One region of the Massilia sp. 05N420 genome, then DNA from elsewhere that is predicted to be linked to it. Evidence: predicted binding sites of a transcription regulator. Region 1 holds the regulator's gene; each other region holds the start of a gene.
What was found. The regulator sigma-54, encoded in region 1, starts transcription at its own class of promoters, with help from an activator protein. The targets are predictions, from matches to a motif close to TGGCANGNAANCTGCTTT.

Region 1 (4,211 bases):
ACGATCATCATCGCGCCGCGCCGTACCGCGCCGGCGGCGGCTCCCGCGACCACGCCGGCGGCGCCGGCAGGGAAGCAGTAAATGAAGGCCGTCCTTGCCGCTGCCGCGCTGTTGCTGGCGCCGCTGGCGCAGGCGGAGCGGGCGGATGCGCTCAAGCCGCTGAAGGTGGTCGGCGGCAACGGGACCCTGGACCAGGTCACGCAAACCGTGGTCCTGACCGGCGGCGTGACCGCCACCCGCGGCACCATGCTGCTGAAGGCCGAGCGTGCCGAGATCAAGGAAGCGCCGGACGGTTACAAGACCATCGTCCTGGTCGCGGCGCCCGGCAAGCCGGCGTCGTTCCGCCAGAAGCGCGACAGCGGCCCCGAGCAGTGGGACGAAGGCCAGGCCGAGCGCATCGAGTACGACGAGCGCACCGAGGTCGTCAAGTTCAGTTCGAACGCCGCCATCAGGCAGCTGGAAGGCCGCAACGTGATGCGTGAAATGGGCGGCGAATTCATCGCCTACGATGCGCGCAAGGAAGTCCTGCTGAACCTGAACGACCCGAGCGGCGTCGACAGGCCCGGCAAGGCCCGCGCCAGTTTTACTTTTTATCCGCGCCGCACTGCGTCGGCCGGGCAACCGGAAGCAGGAAAGCAATGATGGATGTACACGCAGACGCCGCCGCCATCGCGAGCGGCGGCAGCACCCTGGTGGCCAAGGGGCTGCAGAAAAGCTACGGCAAGCGCCTGGTGGTGCGCGACGTTTCGCTGCAGGTCGCCTGCGGCGAGGTGGTCGGCCTGCTCGGCCCGAACGGCGCCGGCAAGACGACCTCGTTCTACATGATCGTGGGCCTGGTGCCGGCCGACGCCGGCGCCATCGTCATCAACGGCACCGACATCACCAGCCTGCCGATCCACCGGCGCGCCATGCTGGGCCTGTCCTACCTGCCGCAGGAAGCCTCGGTGTTCCGCAAGCTGACGGTGGAGGAGAACATCCGCGCCGTGCTGGAACTGCAGCGCGAGGACGGCAAGCCGCTGGGCAAGAACCGCATCGAGGAGCGCCTCAACGAGCTGCTGGCCGAGCTGCAGATCGAGAAGCTGCGCGAGAACCCGGCGCTGTCGCTGTCGGGCGGCGAACGGCGCCGCGTGGAGATTGCGCGCGCCCTCGCCACCAACCCGCGCTTCGTGCTGCTGGACGAGCCGTTTGCCGGCGTCGATCCGATCGCGGTGATCGAGATCCAGCGCATCGTGCGCTTCCTGAAGGAGCGCGGCATCGGCGTCCTGATCACCGACCACAACGTGCGCGAGACGCTCGGCATCTGCGACCGTGCCTACATCATCAACCAGGGCGCGGTGCTGGCGTCGGGACGCCCGGACGACATCATCGCGAATGAATCCGTCCGCCGCGTCTACCTGGGTGAACATTTCCGGATGTAGTCATGAAACAGACGCTGCAACTCAAGACCTCACAGCACCTTGCGCTGACACCGCAACTCCAGCAGTCGATCCGGCTGCTGCAGCTGTCCACTCTCGAGCTGCACCAGGAGATTGAACAGGTCCTCAGCGACAACCCGCTGCTCGAACGCCTCGACGATCCGCTCGACCACTCGGTGCGCCTGCTGGCCGACGGCGCGATCAACAACGGCGCGTCGACCTCGACCACGCCCGACTCGCCGCCCTCGTCCAGCCAGGGCGAGGAGGGCAATGGCGGCGGTGGCGCCGAAGCCGAAGGCGGCGACAGCGACAACGGCGATGCCGGCGGCGCCGAGCACGACATGGACTGGGGCGAGTCTGGCCGTTCCGGCAGCGGCAGCGGCGGCGAGGAAGAGGATGGCCGCCCGCAGCTGGAAGCCAGCCCGGTCTCGCTGCGCGAACACTTGATGGAGCAGGTACGCCTGACCTGCATGTCGCCGCGCGATTGCGCGCTGGTCGAGATCGTCGTCGACACCCTCGACGACAACGGCTACCTCGAAGAAACCCTGGACGAGCTGCATGCGCGCCTGCCGGCCGAACTCGAAGTGGAATTCGAGGAGCTGCGCACCGCACTGGCGCTGGTGCAAAGCATGGACCCGCCCGGCGTGGGCGCGCGCAGCGCCGCCGAATGCCTGGCGCTGCAGATCCGCCGCATGCCGGGCGTGCCGCTGGTCACGCGGCGCATGGCGCTGACCATCGTCGAACGCTACCTGACCTGGTTCGCGCAGCGCGAATTCAACAAGCTCAAGAAAGCCCTCGACTGCGACGACGAAGACCTGCGCGAAGCCCAGGCCGTGATCCGCCATTGCAATCCGCATCCGGGCGCGGCCTTCGCTTCCGACGTTTCCGACTTCGTGGTGCCGGACGTGATCGTGCGCCGCGCGAAGGACGGCTGGAGCGTGCAGCTGAATCCCGAGGTGATGCCGCGCCTGCGCGTGAACAGCCTGTATGCCACCTTGATGAAGCAGGGAAAATCGGAATCCCAGCTGGCGGCGCAGTTGCAGGAAGCAAAATGGCTCATCAAAAACATGCGCCAGCGCTTCGATACTATCCTTCGGGTAGCTCAAGCAATCGTGGAGCGCCAGCGGAACTTTTTCTCCCATGGCGCCGTTGCCATGCGGCCCCTTGTTTTACGTGAGATAGCTGATACACTAGGTCTACACGAGAGCACAATTTCTCGTGTCACAACTCAGAAATACATGCTGACGCCGCACGGCATGTTCGAGTTGAAGTACTTTTTCGGGAGTCACGTCGCGACCGAGGCAGGAGGAGAAGCCTCCTCGACCGCGATCCGGGCTCTCATCGTACAACTCACAGGAGCAGAAGACCCCAAAAACCCTTTATCCGACAGCAAGATCGCGGAGATGCTAGGGGAACAGGGAATGGTTATCGCACGCCGCACGGTAGCGAAATACCGCGAGGCGCTGAAGATCCCTCCCGTCAGCCTCCGTAAATCTCTGTAGCAAGCTCTTTCAGCAAGCTCTTGCAGCAAGCTTCTTGCAACAACGCTGCCCTGGTGCGTGGTATGCGCGTACGACAGGCAGCGCATCATCAAAGGAGTGTGTATGAATCTCACTATCAGCGGACATCATCTCGATGTAACCCCGGCAATCCGTGAATACGTACAGAACAAGCTCGAACGCATCACCCGCCATTTCGATCAAGTGATCGACTCCCACGTCATCCTCTGCATTGACAATCTCACCGAGAAAGAAAAACGCCAGAAGGCCGAGATCAACTTGCGCCTCGCCGGCAAGATCGTTCACGTCGCCAGCGCCGCGCACGACTTGTACGCCGCGATCGACATGCTGATGGACCGGCTCGACCGGCAGGTGCAGAAGTACAAGCAGATGCTGCAGGATCACAGTAGTACACCGCTCAAGCGCATACCCAACGATGGAGGAGAAGCTGCCGCTACAGCGTGATCCTTCCGCTGGCGCAGCACAAGCAAGGAAGGGCGCATCTGGCGCCCTTTTCGTTTTCCGGGCCGCGCTACAATGCCGTTTTCCATTTCAATAAATAAAAGAACATGAGCGAATACGTGCAGACCCGCGTTGCCAGCGGCACCGGCATCATTACCCTCGACCGTCCCAAGGCCCTGAACTCGCTGTCGCTGGAGATGGTGCGCGCACTGACGGAGACCCTGCTGGCCTGGCGCGACGATTCGAACGTCGACGCCGTCGTTATCAAGAGCAGCAGCGAGAAAGCCCTGTGCGCAGGCGGCGACATCCGCTTCTTCCACCAGGCCGGGCGCGCCACGCCCACTGGAGGCAGTGCGCTGCTGGAAGACTTCTTTACCGAAGAATACGCGCTGAACCACCTGATCCACTTCTATCCGAAACCCTATATCTCGTTGATGGACGGCGTGGTCATGGGCGGCGGCATGGGTATCGCCCAGGGCGGGCCCGAGACCGGCCTGCGCATCGTGACCGAACGCACGAAGATGGCCATGCCCGAGGTGAACATCGGCCTGTTCCCGGACGTCGGCGGCAGCCACTTCCTGTCGCATGCGCCGGGCGCGCTCGGCATGCATCTGGGACTGACGGGGCTGACCATCGGCGCCGCCGATGCGCTCTACGTCGGCCTGGCCGACGTGTTCGTGCCGGGCGCCGAACTGCCGGCACTGCATGCGCTGATCGCTGCGACGCCGGGCAAGCAGCTGGCCGATGCGATCCGCGCCTTCGCCGCGCCGTTCGCGCAGCAGGCCGGCGCCAGCGAACTCGAAGCGCAACGCGCGCTGGTCGACAGGCACTTTGG
Region 2 (4,211 bases), on a different contig from region 1:
CCCGCCGGGCAGGAGCTCGAGGCGGCGCCCGCCACGGTCGTGGTCTCGGGCAAGCGTCCCGGACCCGGCCTCTGGAAAGTCTCGAAGGATGGCCACGTGATGTGGGTGTTCGCCATGCATTCGCCGCTGCCGCAAAAGATGGAATGGGATTCGGTACGGGTCGAACGCCTGGTGGCGCAATCGCAGGAGGTGCTGCTGCGTCCCGGGGTCAGTGTCACGGTCGGCTGGATGAGCGGACTGAGCATGCTGCCATCGCTGATCGGCCTGAAGAAGAACCCGGACGGCGCCGAGTTGCACGACCTGCTGCCGGCCGATGTCTATGGACGCTGGACTGTGCTGAAGCAGAAATACATCGGCGGCGACGACGGCGTCGAGCGTTACCGTCCCTTCTTCGCCGCCGAGGAGTTGCTGGATGCGGGGCTGAAGAAAAGCGGGCTGTCGAAAGGGGGGGAAGTCGCCGATCAGATCGAGAAGATCGCCAGGAAGCACGACGTGAAGCTCACCAGCACCGGTGTCTCGGTCACGCTCGAGCATCCGCGCGAGGCGCTGAAGGACTTCAAGAAGTCGCAGATGGAAGACGTGGCCTGCTTCACCAAGACCCTGGAGAGTTTCGAAGGCGATATCGATGCGATGAAGCTGCGCGCGAATGCCTGGGCCAACGGCAACATCGCCGAGATCGGCAAGCTCGATTATGCCGAGCGCGAAGATACCTGCAACGACGCCATGATGAACGGTTCGTTCGCGCGGACTAATCCGGCCTTCCAGGACATGCGCGAACGCGGCCGGGTGGCATGGATGAAGACGGCGGAACGGGCGCTCGCGAAGAATGCGAGCACCTTCGCGCTGCTGTCGATAAGCCAGGTGCTCGGTCCGAAGAGCTACCTGGCCGAGTTGCAGGCAAAAGGTTATACGGTCGAGAGCCCGAAGTAAGCCTTCAGCCCGGATCGCCGGGCATGCCCAGGGTCTCGAACACTTCCTCGCGCGAAGCGGCCTGTGCCACGCGCGCGCCCGGCGCCACGTCGTGGGTCAGCCAGACATTGCCGCCGATGACCGCACCCTTTCCGATCGTGATGCGGCCCAGCACGGTGGCGCCGGCGTAGATCACGACGTCGTCTTCCAGGATCGGATGGCGCGGCAGGCCCTTCTGCAGGCTGCCGTCGGCATTCGTCGGGAAGCGCTTGGCGCCCAGGGTGACGGCCTGGTACAGGCGCACGCGCTGGCCGATCACGGCGGTCTCGCCGATCACGACGCCGGTGCCGTGGTCGATGAAGAAGCCGGTACCGATCGTCGCGCCCGGGTGGATGTCGATGCCGGTGGCGGCATGCGCCAGTTCCGAGATGATGCGCGCCAGCAGCGGCAGCCCGAGTTCGTACAGGCGGTGCGCCAGGCGGTAGTGGATCATCGCCAGCACGCCGGGATAGCACAGCAGCACTTCGTCGACGCTGCGCGCGGCCGGGTCGCCCTGGTAGGCGGCCAGCACGTCGCTGTCGATTTCCATGCGGACCTGCGGCAGGGCGGCGCCGAAGGCGCGGGTGGCGTCGATGGCCTGGCTGGCGATGTCGCCGTCGGTGCGCTGCTCCAGCGCGGCGCTGTAGTGCAGCTCGATCTGGACCTGGCGCAGCAGGGCATGCAGGGCGGAATCGAGGGCGTGGGCGACGTGGAAGTCTTCGCTTTCCCGGCGCAGGCCGGGCGGCCCCAGGCGCATGGGAAACAGCACGCCCTTGAGCTGGCCGACGATGTCCGCCAGCGCATCGCGCGAAGGAAATTCGATGCCGCGCACCTCGCCGGCGGGACGGTGGGCCTGGCGCCATTGCTGGCGGGCGTCGTGCAGGTCGCGCACGATCGCGCCAATGTCGAAGTGAGCCATCAGTTGTTCCTCGAGTGAAATAAGCGCTGGGCGCCAGGGCGTGCGCGCCGCGCTTCCAATATATCGGGCCGGTTTGCGGATTCCAATGAATATAAAAATGCTAGCTCATGCGGAACGTTTCTAGCGGCTTGCGCAGTCGCCTGTACTGGGCATCTTAGGTCACGTCGGGACAGCGGCTTCGGGCTTGGTCAAGCTGCCTGCATTTCAATAGAAATTCCATCAGTAAATAAATATTTTTAAATTGAAATCTAAAAATAAAAGTCTTTATTTTAAATTTTTTTCATGAATTATTGCAATATTAATTTCATGCAAACTTAAGTGATTGATTTTTATGGATTTTATTGACTGGTGCAGGATTTGATTTTATTCGATGAATGAAGAGATGTCATATTATCCGATCAGTTCTCATAGGCTGGTGCTGTGATAAGGCACTCCCAACGTTAAGCCGAAGCAGTATCATTTTAACGATGGACTTGAGAGATTGGGATATGTGATACGAGTAACTGGAACGAAGACTGTCGAGAAAATTTACAAGGACGATGAAAAATATTATAGAACAAAATTCTAAGTCACTGATTTATAACGGGTGAATCCTATTGGCACGGTTTATGCTATCCAGTGTTCGCAGTCCCTTGTTAATAAAATCATTTAACGAAAAGGTTAATGTCATGAAAATGAGATCGACGCAGGCATTCCTGGGCCTTCTAAGCTTTTGTTCTATACTCATTTCTCCCGCTCACGCTGGGGCCCTAACGCCTTACACGACGTTTTTTAATACCGATCTGACCACCGCTGGCACAGGTGGTTTGCGAGGTACTGGTACCGGAACGATCAATGTGAGCGGCGTGAGCGGCACGGTCACAAACTCCCTGCTCTACTGGCATGGCCCAACAAATTCCATGGACCCAAATGCAAATGCAAATGTCAACGTGAATGGAAATGGAGTTACCGGAACGAACATAGGGTTTTCCGATAATAACTTCTGGGGTTTCGCTAACAGCCAAGCATATCGAGCAAACACCACAAGCGTTATCAACGCCAATGGTGCTTATAATCTTACCAACTTTAATAAGCCTGGAGTTGAGGTTAACGGTGCTGCAACGCTAGTGTTGTTCAATGATGGTAACTCAGCAAATAATAGGGACGTGGTGGTTTTCGACGGTAATGATTCGAATTTCGCCTCCGCCTACGATACTGCGGGTTGGGACATCAACCTTGCAGGTATCAACTATACCGGAGGCTCGGCTTTCCTGAGATTGTTCGTATCTGATGGTCAGAATTTCGGGCCGAACGACGATGGTACCTTGCGGATCAACGGAGTAGCCTTGGCGAGCGGTGGTCTCTTTCAAGGCGCCAGCCTACCGGGGCCATCCATTGGCAACGGTAACTTGTTCGATATAGTTAGTTTTGATATTACGCCCTTCTTAACATTAGGGCCCAATTCCCTCCATATAACTTTGGATGCAGGATTTAATGACGCCCTCAGTGCAATCACAGCGATCATTGACCTCCCTGCAGGCGCGGCCCCGATTGTGAGCGTCCCAGAACCCGGCACTGGAGTTTTAATCGTTCTAGGCCTGACTCTGGTTGGGGCCTTATCGCGTAAAAGATCAGTGTGAGATGTGATCTTCTTTGAACGTACAAGCGCCGACACCGAGCAAGGTGCCGGCGTTGTGTAAATGCCCAAGAGGCTCTGTTGCATAAATCCAGCCGGACGGCATGTCGTCTGCAGCTCAGGTAGCCTTTGTGCATGAAACCCCCTCCCCAGAAATACCGAACGACGAACTGGAAGGCATACAACGCGGCGCTCAAGTCGCGCGGCTCACTGCTCATCTGGCTCGACCCAACGATGAACTGGCACGGCCAGGCAAGTGACAAGCGTGGACGCAGTCCGACCTTCAGTGACCAGGCCATTCAATTCTGTCTGAGCATCAAGTGTTTGTTCAACTTACCCTTGCGCCAGGCCATGGAATGGCCGAGAGCCTTTTGCATCTGGCAGGGCTGGGCTGGACTGACCTGTGCCGGACTACAGCGCGGTAAGCCGGCGTCAAAGGCCGCTGCAGGTAACCGTTGAAGTTGCACCCACCACGACAGGCTTGCATCTGCACGGGCATCAACATGCTGGGCGAAGGCGAATGGAAGACAAAGAAGCATGGTTTTGAATATCGACGGCAACGGCGCAAGGTGTACCTTGGCATCGATGCCGCCACACTCGAAATCCGGGCCATGGAAGTGACCGACAACGGTATTGGCGATGCGCCTGTGCTGCCGGATCTATTGAGCCAGATTCCTCTCGACGAGCAGATCTCTGCCGTCAGCGGTGATGGGGCTTACGACACCAAGG
Region 3 (4,211 bases), on a different contig from region 1:
CACGGCTGGCTGCCGGACCAGGAGTGGTCGGTGCACAACTCCACCCGCGTGGACGTGCCGGGCCGCGTCGACCCGCATCCGAACCCCTACGCGATGGCGCAGGAAGACACCAAGGCCTGCGCCACCGAGAATGCGCAGCCGGAACCGGAGGTCAAGCCGATCGTCATCATGACGCGCGAAGAGAGACAGGCCGCCGCGCGCGAAAAAGCACGCAAGACCGTGGTGCGCCTGCCGTCCTTCGAGACCGTCAGCGAGGATCCGGTGATGTACGCGCACGCCTCGCGCGTGTTCCACCTCGAGTCGAATCCGGGCAACGCGCGCGCGCTGGTGCAGCAGCACGGCGACCGCGACGTCTGGCTGAACCCGCCGCCGCTGCCGCTGGCCATGGACGAGATGGACGGCGTATACGACCTGACGTATGCGCGCGCGCCGCACCCGAGCTACGGCAAGGCGCATATCCCGGCCTGGGAGATGATCCGCTATTCGGTGAACATCATGCGCGGCTGCTTCGGCGGCTGCACCTTCTGCTCGATCACCGAGCACGAAGGCCGCATCATCCAGAGCCGTTCGGAACCGTCGATCCTGCGCGAGATCGAGCTGATCCGCGATACGACGAAGAACTTCGCCGGCACCATCACCGACCTCGGCGGTCCGACCGCGAACATGTATCGCCTGTCCTGCAAGGACAAGAAGATCGAGGAAACCTGCCGCCGCCTGTCCTGCGTCTATCCGACCATCTGTTCCAACCTGGGTACCGACCACAGCAAGCTGATCTCGCTGTACCGCAAGGCGCGCGCGATCCCGGGCATCAAGAAGATCCTGATCGGCTCCGGCCTGCGCTACGACCTGGCCGTGCGCTCGCCCGAGTACGTGAAGGAACTCGTCACCCACCACGTGGGCGGCCTGCTGAAGATCGCGCCGGAGCACACGGAAGAGGGCACGCTGTCGAAGATGATGAAGCCGGGCATCGGCACCTACGACGAGTTCAAGGCGCTGTTCGACAAGTACTCGAAGGAGGCGGGCAAGAAGCAGTACCTGATCCCCTACTTCATCGCGGCCCACCCGGGTTCGACCGACGAGGACATGCTGAATCTCGCCTTGTGGCTGAAGAAGAACAACTTCCACCTCGACCAGGTCCAGACCTTCACGCCGACGCCGATGGCGATGGCAACCACCATGTACCACACGGGCAAGAACCCGCTGGCCAAGGTGACCGAGGATTCGGAAGAAGTCGTCACCGCCAAGAGCGGCAAGACGCGCAAGCTGCACAAAGCCTTCCTGCGCTACTACGATCCGGAAAACTGGCCGGTGCTGCGCGAAGGCCTGAAACGCATGGGCCGCGGCGACCTGATCGGCAACGGCGAGCGCCACCTGGTGCCGCCGCCCGGCAGCGAGCAGGAAGCCACGCCGCGTAGCGAGCGCAAGGCCCTGCCGCTGGTGGCCGAGTCCCGCGGTGCCGCGCCGAAGGGCCGGGTGATCGAGGTGGCCACCCGCCGCAACGGGCGTGGAAACAGCCGCAACGATCCAGCACCCTTCGTGGCGCCGCCGGGCAAAGCCAAGCCGGGCATCCTGTCAACCATCAAGACCAAGCCGAAGGCGGCAGGGCGGAAGTAGAGCCCGGCTCTACACGCCCGGCTTGCGGCGACGGACCGCAGCCAGGCCTGCGCTGCCGATGGCCATCAGCAGCCAGGTCGCCGGCACCGGCACGTCATTCGGCGGCGGACCCTCGTCCGCCGTGCCCTCCACGCCGACGGTGAAACCATTCCAGTATTCGGAAGTCAGGCTGCGCCAGGTCAGCGAGTCGAAGGTGCCGGTGAAACGGATGGTGCCATGCGGCTCGCCGGTGCCGATCAGCCGGTATTCGGTGTTGCCGCCGCCGAGATCCACTACCTGCTTGGTCAGGGTGCCGCAGCCATAGAAGCCGCAGCTATGGTTGCCTGGAGCGGCCGCTCCCAGGCCGGCGCCATAGCTGAGGATATCGAAGTCCTGGTTCAGGAAGGCGTAGCCGTTGCCGTTCAGGCTGACGACGGCGAATACCGGATTGGCGACCGATTGCGAGAAGGTCAGCGTCTGGCTGCCCGCATACTGCAAGGCGATGATGTCGGTGCCGGTGGGCGCGTTGTCGACTGCGCTGCTGGTGTAGGGCGAAGTCGAGTTGCGCGGCCCCCAGTAGTCGGTACCGCCGCTGGGCTGGTAGAAGCCGACGCCCGCAGCATTCGTATACGTGACGGTGACTGTCGAGGTGGCGGTGGTGATGGTGCCCTGGGCCCTGAAGCCGGGACCGGTGTCGAGGTCGCCGCCCTGCCAATCGGTCCAGTAGATCGGAGCGGCGCTGGCCGTGCCGGCGGCCACCAAGGCCAAGGCGGAAATGGCACTCCGAAGGAATGCGGTATGGCGATTTGTTGTCATTTTGCTCCCTCTTTGTTTTTGGTTGCCGAAGGAATTTCGACGCAAAACGCAATGCAATATTCATACCATTAAACCAAGTCCTTGATTTTCCATCGAAAGGGAGTGCCAGGGATGAGCAGACGTCAAATTTTCCGACAGTTGGTTAATAATTTAATATAACCAACAATATGCAGCCTGGGTTGAACGTCGCCGTCAGGCAAGCAGATCCCCGCTCGCCTGTTTTTCCCGCAACTGCCTTGCGTAGCGGTGCCTTGCCCGCAGCCGTGGATTGGTCATCAGGCGGCCCAGGGTTTCTCCGATGACCATCACCACGCCCAGCAGCGGCAGCACCAGCATCAGGCCGGCCACGCCGGACAGGGCGCCGCCGATGAAGATCATCAGCACCGCGATCAGCGGGTGGATCTTCAGGCTGCGGCCGAGGGTGATCGGCATGAAGACGAAATCGTCCAGCAGGCGCGCCAGGATGAAGACGACGATGGCGCCGTAGGCGACCAGCGGATTGACGGGGGCGTCGGTGGCGGCGACGATCACCACCATCACGCAGCCGACCACCGAGCCGATGAAGGGCACCCAGGCCAGCAGCGCGGAAATGAAGCCCAGCAGCAGCGGAGATGACACGCCGATCACCCACAGGCCGAAGCCCAGCACGATGGTGTCGAGCACGGTCAGCTTGAGCAGGCCCTCGAAATAGCGGCGCGCGGTCTGGTCGACCTCGTGCAGCAGGAACAGGGTGCGTTCGAAGTAGGCGTTCGGCACCGCGCGCGCCAGGAATTTCTTGAAGCGCAGGCCGTCGCGCAGGAAGAAGAAGGCAAGGAAGGGCGCCAGCAGCAGCGAGGGCAGCCAGCCGGCCGCGGTGACCAGGATGGTAGCCAGGTAGCGCTGGGCGAAGTTGTCGGTGAAGGCCTTGAAGCGCTTGTTGACCAGCGAGGTCAGGTGCATCTCGGCCAGCAGCGGGAATTTCGCTTCCAGCAGCGCCATCGTGTTGCGCACGAAGGCCACGCCGCCGTTCGCGTACAGCGACAGGGTCTCGCTCCAGGAAGCGCTGTCCTCCGCCGGTCCGCTGCTCCACGACAGCGCGGCCGCGACCGCCAGCGTGGCGAGCCCGAAGAACACGGCGCACACCAGCATCGACGAGACGCTGCGCGAAAAGCCCAGGCGCAGCAGGCGCCGCATCGGCCCCAGCAGGGTGTAGTACATCACGGTGCCGAAGATGAAGGGCAGTACCAGCCACAGCATGTGCTCGAGCAGCACCAGCAGCAGGCAGGTGACGGCGACGATCGCGGTCCAGGYCACCGGCCCGGCGCGCTCCTCGCGGACCACGGGGCCGCCGATCACAGCGCTTCCAGCTGCGGACGGCCGTCGAGACGCTCGCGCAGGCGCTGGCCGATGTGGCGCGCCAGCGCCAGCGAGATCTTGTAGCCGATCACGGCGTCGGTATCCATCAGCGCCAGGAAGTCGTCGCGGAAGAACACCGCCAGCTCGCAGTGCTCGACGGCGCGCGCCTGGGCGCTGCGCGGCGAGTTGTCGAGCAGGGCGAGGTCGCCGAAGAAGCCGCCCGGTCCCAGCTCGCTCACCAGCCGGCGGCTGCCTTCGTGGGCGCGGCTGATCTCGACCCGGCCCGCCATCACCAGGTAGAGCGCCTGGCCTTCCTCGTTCTCGTCGAAGACGATTTCTTCCGGCAGGTAGCGCCGCTCGTGCATCAGGCCATCCACGAACTTGACCTCGAGCGGCTTGAGCGTGCGGAACAGCGGTGTGTTCTGCAGCCTGTGCTGGCGCGGGGACAGGGTCTGGGATGTGAGAAA
Region 4 (4,211 bases), on a different contig from region 1:
ACCCTGTCGAACCAGGACATCACCCATCCGGCCGACCAGGAAACGGCAGTCCACAATTTCCACAAGCTGCTGACCGGCCAGCAGGCCGTGACGGTGGCGGAGCAGCGCTACCTGCGCAAGGACCGCTCGCAATTCTGGGTCAACGTCACCTGCTCGCTGCGCAACAGCGGCGACGGTCCGCGCGTGCTCGAGATCGTCGAGGATGTCACGGGGCGCAAGAAGGCCGAGGAAGCCCTGCGCGGCGCGGTCGAGTATTCCTACCACCTGGCCAGCCACGACGCCCTGACCGGCCTGGCCAACCGCGCCAGTTTCAACGAGCGCCTGAAGGACGCGCTCAAGTACGCACAGCGCGACGGCCACCTGGTGGCCGTGCACATGCTCGACCTGGACCGCTTCAAGTCGATCAACGATACCCTCGGCCACCACGCCGGCGACTTGCTGCTGAAGGAAGTCGCGCGCCGCCTGCGCACCCACATCCGCGAGACCGACCTCGCCGCGCGCCTCGGCGGCGACGAATTCGTGATCGTCCAGACCCACCTGGCGGAGGCAGGCGCCGCCGAGGTGCTGGCCGACAAGATCGTGGTCGAGCTGAGCCTGCCTTACCTGCTGGACGGCCAGGAAGTCTACAGCGGCACCAGCATCGGCATCGCCGTGTATCCGAACGATGCGCACGAGCCGGGCCAGCTGGTGAAGCTGGCCGACCTGGCCCTCTACGAAGCCAAGAACCAGGGGCGCCTGAACTACCAGGTGTACCGCGAATCGCTGGGCAAGGCGGCCCAGGAAGCCAAGCGCTTCGAGCGCGAGCTGGAGCGCGCGCTGCGCGACGAGGAACTTTGCCTTCACTACCAGCCGCAATACGACCTCGAAAGCGGGCGCATCGTCGGCATCGAGGCCCTGATCCGCTGGCTGCACCCGGAGCGCGGCCTGTTGACCGCGGCCGATTTCATCCAGGAAGTGGAAAACGCCAACCTGATGCTGCCGGTGGGCGAATGGGCGCTGCGCACCGCCTGCTCGGCCCAGGCCCGCTGGGTGCGCGACGGGCTGGTGGTGCCGCTGACCTTGAACGTGTCCTCGAAACAGATGCGCCATCCGCGCTTTCCGGCCATCTTGAACCGGGTGCTCGACGACACCGGCCTGGCGCCCTCGCTGCTGCGCCTGGAGATGCGCGAGAGCGTGCTGCTGGATCCGAAGTTCTCGGCCCAGGCACTGCAGGAGGTGCGCAAGCGCGGCGTGAGGCTGGGACTCGACGATTTCGGCGCAGAGCTGGCGGCCCTGTCGTCGCTGCAGAAGTTCCCGCTCGACATCGTCAAGCCGGGCCAGGAACTGGTGCGTCGGCTATCGCGCCACGACAATGCCTCGGCCATGCTGTCCGCCCTGGTCGGGGTCGCGCGCGACGTCAAGATCACGGTCTGCGCCGACGGCATCGAAACGGCCGACCAGCTGGCCGCCGTCAAGAACCTCGGCTTCGATTGCGGCCAGGGCTATCTGCTCAGCCCGCCGATGGCGGCGTCCGACATGGATCGCCTGGTGGCGGCCGAACTGGCCGGCTGAGGCACTCCTTGCCTGTCATAAACCATCCCGGCAGCGACGGGGAAAGCGGATTCTCATGCGAGGCCGAAGGCTTGACAGAAGCCAAACACTTCTGTCGGCAACGCGTTGCTATTTAGCAATGAATCCGGGGCGGTGCTTATTCTTCAACATGAGTTCAGCGCTCGGTCCGCGGGGGGATTTCCGCTTTATGATCCATGAGAGGACGGTTGTTTCGGATGTCTTCATCACGTTCCCAGAGCGGCTCCTGATCGGCTCCGAACAGTCCGTCTTTCTCAACGTCGACGGCTATCCCGTCCACAAGTTGGCGGCGGCAAAACGCTTCATCGCCGCTCCGGTTCAGGCGCCGGTCCAGCGTAACAAGCGTGAGGAAGCCGAGACGGCCAAGGAAAATACCATGCCGCTGGATTGGAAACCGCATAACGTCGCTGATCGATGCGTGATCTTGGTGCTGCTTCAGGTGGTGTAGCAGCGCGGCAACAGTGCAGCCATCTAGGCGCCGACTCGCTCATCACTTGCTTTTGCTGAGGCGTCCACTTACGCGGCCGTCCCGTGTGGCGGCCTTCGTTCAGGCCTGCCGATCCAAACTTGTTCCAACGCTGGCGCCATTGCTCGACACTGTTCAAGTGCACCGAAAATTTGTTCTTCGTTTCTTACAGCGTCAGTCCCTGGCCCAACCGCAAGATGTCTTGGGTACGCAATACGGGCGCGTGGATGGGCCAGGAAGACTCCCATGTCCTGAAGCGTCCGACGCCCAGTTTCGGACAACTTTAATAGTTTCATTGCAGTGACTCCCGCAACAGTTTCCAATCTGAATTTAACTCAAATTTCCAACCGCTACTTAACAATAGCGTCAGCTCGCCTTCGTTCGATTTGCTCAACAAATCATTCTCTTGTGCAAAGTGGAATTCGTCGAAAATCTTTACATTGTTGCAAATGCTTTAAGAATAGATTTGGCAAGATATTGATTTTTTTAAAAATTTTAGTGTTGGCATGATAATTGCTTAATCGCCAATTGGTTTTACCGGGGAATCCTATTTTCAATCCAGAGGGAGAACGATATGCTTACTGCATTCAATCGAATCAAAAAAGCGTTCAAGACGTTTGCGTTAATGTTGGCAACCCTGTTTGTCGCTCAACATGCGACAGCAGGTGCTATTTTCCTTATCGGAAGTGATGCCATCGGTTTGCATGGCGATTCCAATTTTATTAATCCCGTCATCAATCAACTTGCCGCCTCCGACCCGTCCAAGCCCGTGCTGTATCTGAATAACGTAGGGCGTACATCAGTAAATTACACCGCAGGGACTGCCACGATCGATTTTAAATCTTATGGATTCCTGACCACGGCTGATCTTTCCAACTACAGCGGCATTTATATCGATTCTCCCTATAGCTGCTGCAACGATCCCGGCTCAATGATGAATCCAGCGGATAGTGCGAAGATTTCCGCCTTTGTCGCGGCCGGTGGCAGTCTGGGTGTCGGTGATTATCAAGGCAATTCCTTCTGGGACGCTACTCTGGGCTTTACCGGGGCTCCCGGCGTTACCGCATTCGGCCCGGTGTGTGTCGACCCCGGTGTTTCCACGGCAGCCGGCATCGCTTTTGGTTTTGCCCCATCGTATACTGAAGGCTGCTTTGTGCACCAGCAATATGACCCGGCATTCTGGAGCTCCCGTGGCTACTTTGCCTTGCAAACAACGACTAGTGGCGACTGGGTCACGATGGCCTCGGGCTTCGTCGAACCGGGCACCGTTCCCGAGCCGGCAACTCTTGGTCTGTTGAGTGCGGGGCTTCTGGGTCTGGGTTATGCGCGCCGCCGTAAATCAAACTGAATCGGTCGCTGTTAAAACAACATGATTTTTTTGAAATACGAGTCTTTTTAATTGGCGACGATGTTCTCCCCGACTGTGAAGTCGAGGAGAACATAGCTTAATCCGAAATCGTATCAGCACAACCAAGGACAGGTATCGGGTTCCTTTCATCATAAATGCGTTAAGCGCACCACGAAAAACCTCGGCCCTCCCGGGGCTGACTCGGGAAAGTCCTGACATCGAAACTAGCGCACGAGTGTCGTCATAATGAAAACCTCGGATCAGCGTGTTTTCCGAAAAACAGCGAGGGACCAGCGGGTGAAACTGGGGGGCTTGACCGAGCGCGTCGATTTCGAAGCGCTAGTTGCGTGGATCGATACTGCTGCACGGCGTTCTTCACGCGCCAGGGGTGGCCGCCTGACGACGCGCGCGAGTACCGGTTGCTGGATCGTCGCAGCTTCCTGAATTTTTCAGACCTGACCGATAGGGTCAGCATTCCGGATGCCAAGACGATCTGGCTGTTCCGTGATCGATTGGCGCAACCTGACCTGATTCGAGCGCGGTCTTCGCTATCAACACGATGCTGATTGACAGGCCCGGCAGCTCGGCGATATTCGATTAAGCGTCATATTCCCTGGTTTATACAAAAAGTCAGATTATTCGAGATGGCCTCAAGGTAGCCATACCCTCGTCGAAGACCATTTCTTCGAATTTGCCTGCCGTCCGGACACCTGCAAGTTGCCCGGTCAGCCACCATGCACGGATAATGTTCCTGAGCCGGCTTTGTGGCATTCTTAGCGATCGGATTTGCTTGGCTTGGACGCGCGCGCTAAGCGGGGGGGATACGGA

Region 2: a site for sigma-54 is predicted at 2,465-2,482, ahead of AC1DIX_RS07655 (PEP-CTERM sorting domain-containing protein). Genes of this name have one in related genera too.
Region 3: a site for sigma-54 is predicted at 2,460-2,477, ahead of AC1DIX_RS18345 (PEP-CTERM sorting domain-containing protein). Genes of this name have one in related genera too.
Region 4: a site for sigma-54 is predicted at 2,538-2,555, ahead of AC1DIX_RS00550 (PEP-CTERM sorting domain-containing protein). Genes of this name have one in related genera too.

Annotation. Positions count from the first base shown of each region.
Region 1 covers NZ_JBFTMX010000015.1:220,933-225,143, reverse strand. Annotated here, with positions in the region: gene lptA (lipopolysaccharide transport periplasmic protein LptA) at 1-81, shown strand, start outside; gene lptA (lipopolysaccharide transport periplasmic protein LptA) at 82-642, shown strand; gene lptB (LPS export ABC transporter ATP-binding protein) at 642-1,418, shown strand; gene AC1DIX_RS12240 (RNA polymerase factor sigma-54) at 1,421-2,917, shown strand; gene hpf (ribosome hibernation-promoting factor, HPF/YfiA family) at 3,020-3,379, shown strand; gene AC1DIX_RS12230 (enoyl-CoA hydratase/isomerase family protein) at 3,484-4,211, shown strand, end outside.
Region 2 covers NZ_JBFTMX010000009.1:79,017-83,227, forward strand. Annotated here, with positions in the region: gene AC1DIX_RS07645 (TraB/GumN family protein) at 1-930, shown strand, start outside; gene epsC (serine O-acetyltransferase EpsC) at 935-1,867, opposite strand; gene AC1DIX_RS07655 (PEP-CTERM sorting domain-containing protein) at 2,536-3,486, shown strand; partial or broken gene AC1DIX_RS07660 (IS5 family transposase) at 3,618-4,211, shown strand, end outside.
Region 3 covers NZ_JBFTMX010000028.1:57,217-61,427, forward strand. Annotated here, with positions in the region: gene AC1DIX_RS18340 (YgiQ family radical SAM protein) at 1-1,614, shown strand, start outside; gene AC1DIX_RS18345 (PEP-CTERM sorting domain-containing protein) at 1,624-2,352, opposite strand; gene AC1DIX_RS18350 (AI-2E family transporter) at 2,602-3,744, opposite strand; gene AC1DIX_RS18355 (cyclic nucleotide-binding domain-containing protein) at 3,741-4,211, opposite strand, start outside.
Region 4 covers NZ_JBFTMX010000001.1:113,176-117,386, forward strand. Annotated here, with positions in the region: gene AC1DIX_RS00540 (sensor domain-containing protein) at 1-1,551, shown strand, start outside; gene AC1DIX_RS00545 (hypothetical protein) at 1,739-2,017, shown strand; gene AC1DIX_RS00550 (PEP-CTERM sorting domain-containing protein) at 2,610-3,383, shown strand.